Regions from separate parts of the Spirosoma daeguense genome, predicted to be linked through region 2. Evidence: riboswitches for the same ligand, from Rfam matches in the RefSeq annotation. Region 2 holds a riboswitch; the other holds the start of a gene.

Region 1 (3,208 bases), on a different contig from region 2:
TACCTGAAGGAAATTAATGACGTGTTAATCAATTGAACATGTCGTCGGTTGTAGTTTTGCCTGATCAGATTGCTAGGAATATAGCGCTGAGGGCTCAACTACATGACACACTTTTTCCAGCATCCTTTCTTTTTCAATAAACGTACTATTCTGGTTATCTGGACGCTACTGGGCGTTCTGACGGGCGTTAAGCAATATTATCTGGGAGAGCCGGGGGCTTTTATCAATAATTTTCTGCTGTTCATCAACAGCTTCAAACATTTGCTGGCTCACCAGAATCTGTTTCTGGAATACCCGGCTGAAACGTTCGATTCCTATCATTACGGCCCCATTTTCGCGTTGCTGATTGCTCCGTTCTATTGGATGCCGACGCTCCTGAGCGTTACGTTATGGAACGTATTTAATTCCCTATTTCTGCTTTACACCATTTACGAACTGCCACTGACCAATCGGCAACGGGCCATCGTAAGCTGGCTAGTACTTAATACGTCGTACACGTGTTTGCTAAATACTCAGTTTCATCACATTTGTGTGGGTATGATTATTCTGTCGTATACGCAACTGCACAAACAGCAGGAAGTTCGGGCAGCTGCGAACGTAGCGCTTGGGACGCTGATTAAATTATATGGTGTAGTTGGGCTGGCATTTTTTCCGTTCGCCCAGAATAAGCTGCGCTACGTAGTGGGGGGAATTCTATCGACAATCGTATTTGTTACGTTGCCCATGTTATTTGTAGGCGTCGATTACACTATTCAGTGTTATTATGACTGGTACGAATCACTGTCTTATAAAAATCAGCTAAATGTTGATCTGACCAATACCCGAACCGACGTGTGTGTAATGGGTATGTTTCGTCGGTTGTTTCACGACGCTACGTTGTCTAATCTATACTTTATTATTCCCGGATTGCTGATTTTTGCGACGGCTTACCTGAAAACAAACCTGTATCAGAACGTTCGGTTTCAGTTGAGCATAGTAGCCTCAACACTGTTATTCCTGAATCTGGCCAGCACCGGTTTCGAATCGCCCACGTTTATCATCAGCTTTACAGGTGTAGCAATCTGGTACGTCGTATCGGCCAAAACATCGCTGGATAACCTGTTGTTGGCGTTTGCGCTGCTGATTTCCAGTTTCTCGCCCACCGATATTTTCCCCGCCTATATTCGCGATCATTACGTGAATCAATACGCCCTAATGGTATTGCCGCTACTATTCGTATGGCTACGTTTGCACTGGACAATCTGGAAAGGAATGCCCGAAAAACAGGTAATGCAGGAAGAATTGGCTAGATAAAAATAACGTCGTCGATAACGTCGGTCCCCATGTCTTTGTTGACAAGTTGAATCAACTTCTGTTTGGCGTTGACGAGTTCGTTACGTAGCGGTGCTGACGAAATTTCGATGTGAAGTTTACGGTCGCGAACGTAGAGCCGATTGGTACGTGAAGCAATAGCTGGCCCCATCATACGGCCCCAGAACGCTTCGAGGTAGGTTTCGTTGAAGCGTCCCTGAAGTTGATACGCTTTCAACAACTGACCGATAGCGTCCTTTAACGTTGTGGTTCCTGCTACTCGGGTAGCATTATCGCGGTTATAACGGTAAGTCGGATTCATGACGGCGGTGAGTCTTACTGCAAAAGTAAACAATCCGTTGACTTATCAAGAAGCGATTTACGATTAAGCCCGAAAAAATCTGTTCGTGATCAGAAAAAGCTTCTAGTGTTTGGATTCCCATTATTTGGCTAGTATACTTGCGCCATCAAGTCAATTCCTACGCGTCTTCTAACGCGAATTGATTTATACAGAAGCGGGGAGAGATCAGGCTCTGCGAACCGCTGGCAACCTACCACATGGCAAGGTGCTAACTCCTGCCTAAAAGCATTTTAGGGACTATAAATCGAAATTAACATGCTCTACATCCGGTGCTGTATGCCCTTCAGGGCCAGCTAAATTTCCTCTGACCACTGCCGCGAAAACGGGAGAGTTCTTCGTGTGCTTTTTTGTGCTGTAGTGTTGTATGGTCATACTATTGTAACGTTTCCTACACCAGCCAGCTCTATTCCTACAAAACTCTATATCTGTATAACAACAAAACCTTTCACCATGTCAGAACTTCATTTCGATACGCTTCAGTTGCATGCCGGTCAGGAGCCCGACCCAACAACCAATTCACGGGCGGTACCTATATATCAAACCACATCGTTCGTTTTCAATGACTCGGCGCACGGAGCCGATTTATTTGCGCTAAAAGCATTCGGTAATATTTATACCCGGATCATGAACCCAACGTCCGACGTTTTCGAGAAGCGAATTGCTGCGCTCGAAGGTGGCGTGGCGGCATTGGCAGTATCGTCGGGGCAGGCGGCTCAGTTTATCGCGCTGACCAATATTCTTAGCGCGGGCGATAATTTCGTGACCACCTCTTTCCTCTACGGTGGTACGTATAATCAGTTCAAGGTGTCGTTTAAGCGGTTGGGTATTGAAGCGCGATTTGCCGATGGCGACAAGCCCGAAGCGTTTGCCAAACTGATTGACGAGAATACAAAAGCCATTTATCTCGAAACCATCGGGAATCCGGGTTTCAATATTCCTGATTTCGAAGCAATAGCGGCTCTCGCAAAAGGACTTGATTTACCCTTGATTGTTGATAATACGTTTGGCGCTGGAGGTTATCTGTTCCGACCCATCGAACACGGTGCTGCTGTAGTAGTGGAATCGGCGACGAAATGGATTGGCGGTCATGGAACCAGCATTGGCGGAGTAATTGTCGATAGTGGAAATTACAACTGGGGGAATGGCAAGTTTCCGCAGTTTAGCGAACCGTCGGAAGGCTATCACGGGTTGGTATTTAGCGATGTTTTTGGCGTAAATGGACCATTTGGCAACATTCAGTTCATTATCCGGGCTCGTGTTGAAGGACTACGTGATTTCGGACCTGCCATTAGCCCGTTCAACTCATTCCTTCTGTTGCAGGGCTTAGAAACCTTATCGTTACGTGTAGAACGTACTGTGCAGAACGCGCTGGCACTAGCCCAGTGGCTCGAACAACACGAGCAGGTTGAGTTTGTCAACTATCCGGGTCTGGAAAGTAGCCCGTATCATGAACTAGCTAAAAAATACCTGAAACGCGGTTTTGGGGGCGTATTTAGTTTCAAAATCAAAGGCGATAAATCAGCGGCTGATACGTTCGTAAATAGCCTTAAACTAGTG
Region 2 (3,208 bases):
CAGTAATTCTTTCGGTATGTTGTCGTACACTTCTAACTGTCCCGCATTCACAATACCCATGTCCATACCGGCACGAATGGCGTGATACAGGAATGCAGAGTGCATCGCTTCACGTACTACGTCGTTCCCACGGAAACTGAACGAAATGTTGGAAACGCCCCCGCTTACTTTCGCTAATGGTAGATTTTCTTTAATCCAGCGCGTAGCATTGATAAAGTCGACAGCGTAATTATTATGCTCTTCAATACCAGTGGCTACAGTCAGAATATTCGGATCGAAAATGATGTCTTGTGGCGCAAAACCTACTTTATCGACCAGAATCCGGTACGCTCGTTCACAAATTTCGATACGTCGCTCGTAGGAATCTGCCTGGCCGGTTTCATCAAATGCCATTACAACAGCGGCAGCACCATATCGTCTAACTAAGTTTGCCCGCTCGATAAATGCTTCTTCGCCCTCTTTCAGTGAGATTGAGTTGACAATAGCCTTACCCTGCACGCATTTCAGTCCTGCTTCAATAACTTCCCACTTCGACGAGTCGACCATGATAGGAACACGGGCAATATCGGGTTCAGAGGCAATCAGATTCAGGAACGTAGTCATTGCTTCGACCGAATCGAGCATCCCTTCGTCCATGTTAACATCGATTACTTGTGCTCCGCCTTCTACCTGCCCTCTGGCAATGCTCAATGCTTCGTCGTAATTTCCTTCCTTAATAAGCCGGGCAAACTTTTTCGAACCCGTTACGTTCGTCCGTTCACCAACGTTCAGAAAATTAGTCTGTTCTGTAACTTTCAGGGGTTCAAGTCCGCTGAGTTTCTGGTATGGCTCGGCCGGAGGTAATTGCCGGGGTGCGTATCTAGCCGCCACTTGAGCAATAGCCTGAATGTGATCAGGAGTCGATCCGCAACAACCGCCAACTATATTTACAAAGCCATCCCGGATAAATCCTTCAATCTGAGCCGCCATCATCTCTGGCGTTTCATCATATTCACCAAATTCATTAGGCAAACCCGCATTTGGATAAGCTGACGTAAAGAATGGCGCTTCTTTGGCAAGTGTCTGAATATAAGGCCGCATTGGTTCGGCTCCCAGGGCGCAGTTAAGCCCTACGCTTAACAGAGGCAGGTGCGAAACAGAGTATAGAAAAGCTTCCGTTGTTTGTCCAGACAGGGTTCTACCACTCGCATCAGTGATTGTGCCCGAAATCATAACGGGCAATGGCGTCAGTTGTGGGTTGAGATTGAAATACTTATCGATAGCGAACATAGCCGCTTTGGCATTGAGCGTATCGAAAATAGTTTCTACCAGCAGTAAATCAGCTCCACCGTCAACTAAACCACTCACTTGCTCATAATACGCATCAACGAGTTCATCGAACGTAACAGCCCGATAAGCCGGGTTATTAACATCTGGCGAAAGCGAAGCTGTACGGTTGGTAGGGCCCATTGCTCCAGCTACAAACCGTGGTTTATCAGGATTTGCGCGGGTAAACTCATTCGTAATTTCTTTGGCAATGCGGGCCGATTCGAAGTTAAGTTCATAAGCAAGTTCCTCCATTCGGTAATCGGCCATGGCAATGGTTGTGCCACTGAAGGTATTTGTCTCAATAATATCCGAACCGGCTTCCAGATACTGGCGGTGAATTTCCTGAATTACTTCCGGTTTCGTGATGGAAAGCAAATCATTGTTTCCTTTCAGGTCATGTGACCAATCACGGAAGCGCTCCCCTCGATAATCGGCTTCAGTCAGATCATACCGTTGAATCATGGAACCCATCGCCCCATCAAGGACGAGGATACGTTCGCTAAGAAGTTCGTGTATAGTTTTCAATGGCAATTACGTCGTACGATTGTTAGTACGTCTAACAATCAATATCCTTAAAAAAGTCCAAATTAGACCGAAGCTTAGCAGCAAAAGACAGATAGCGAGTGTTCAACTTATCTGTCCCGGCGATGTTTGCCGGGAGGAAATTGGCACCAATTTTCAACAAGTTGCTACGTAGCGTTGGGGTAGTTAGCTGGTTATTAGCTTCTTGCTACGTTCTTATTAAACGGTTGCCAAGACATCATTGGGTCCATTCCCTCCGTCTTTCGGGATAAGCTTTTGCAAAAATAAATAAAAAAAGGGCACGTCAACAAGTGATGTGCCCTTCATAAAGTCAAATTGGTAATGTACTACCAGCTTTGTTCCAAGTCTTCTTTGGTATACAGATGATTTCGGTCATTATAGAACGAGGCATCCTGTGTACGTTTGATAGCCAGTGGATTCTTGCTCGACATGCGATACAGTAACGCTATCGGAAACAAAAACACGTAGAACATCACCGATAGAATTATTTTACCGTTGATGTTTCCGAGAATTTCGGCCAGCTTAAACCAGGCTTTAACAATCAAATCGCCAACGGCCGGAATTGCTAAACTCAGCACACCAACGGCTCCGGCAGCATAAAGCCACCAAGGCGATTTGAATATGAAATACAAAACGACCAAGCCCGTTACGATAACCAACTGGGCTTTTACTTTTTCAGTTACATCCATCCTCTAGAATAACGTATAAATGAAAGGCGCAACGGCTGAACCGCCACCAATAACAATCAAAACACCAATAAGTAACAGTAAAATAATCATTGGTGCTAACCACCATTTTTTGCGTTGTTGCAGAAATTTGAAGATATCCTGTAAGAATTCCATGACAATATATGTGTGTGTGTTTATTTATTTGGTACTGGTTGTTCGTGTGGAAGACCCGTATTTGTTTCCATCAGTTGGAAAAGAGCCTCACCAACGCGCTGATTAACTATCGCGCTAGCATGCCCATCGTTCCGGCCAACCACACGGTCGTTTGGTTCGATGTTTCCAACCAGATTTCCTACTTCTAACACAGGGACGTTATTTTGTTTAAAAAAGTCAACTACAGGCTTAACGTACTCTTTTGTCTTCTCTAAATTATGTGAAAATGGAAATAAAACCACATAAAGTTGAGCATTATTCTGTTTTGCGTAAGTTATAAATTGATTAAGGTCGCTCAAATGGTCATTTATAATGGCTGGTGTACCATACGCTTTACGCGCATACACATCGAAAGGCGAGAAATTACCATGTGGAAACTGCCAGTATAAGTAGTTCAACAGATACGACTTAATAAACAACGATTGAAACGCCCGTGGTACATCGGAATAAGGCCGGAAAGCATCAGGAACCAAACC

The links. Region 2 has a riboswitch for S-adenosylmethionine ahead of metH (methionine synthase). Riboswitches for the same ligand answer to the same signal wherever they lie in the genome.
Region 1: linked by a shared signal. The riboswitch ahead of ACYVD4_RS10635 (O-acetylhomoserine aminocarboxypropyltransferase/cysteine synthase family protein) and the one ahead of metH (methionine synthase) in region 2 are both predicted to bind S-adenosylmethionine.

The regions. Positions count from the first base shown of each region.
Region 1 covers NZ_BAAHBF010000003.1:378,640-381,847, forward strand. The annotation lists gene ACYVD4_RS10625 (glycosyltransferase family 87 protein) at 103-1,293, shown strand; gene ACYVD4_RS10630 (DciA family protein) at 1,286-1,612, opposite strand; SAM riboswitch class I at 1,793-1,897, shown strand; gene ACYVD4_RS10635 (O-acetylhomoserine aminocarboxypropyltransferase/cysteine synthase family protein) at 2,102-3,208, shown strand, end outside.
Region 2 covers NZ_BAAHBF010000004.1:398,044-401,251, forward strand. The annotation lists gene metH (methionine synthase) at 1-1,833, opposite strand, end outside; SAM riboswitch class I at 1,938-2,105, opposite strand; gene ACYVD4_RS14590 (SxtJ family membrane protein) at 2,178-2,540, opposite strand; gene ACYVD4_RS14595 (DUF5989 family protein) at 2,544-2,693, opposite strand; gene ACYVD4_RS14600 (SGNH/GDSL hydrolase family protein) at 2,714-3,208, opposite strand, start outside.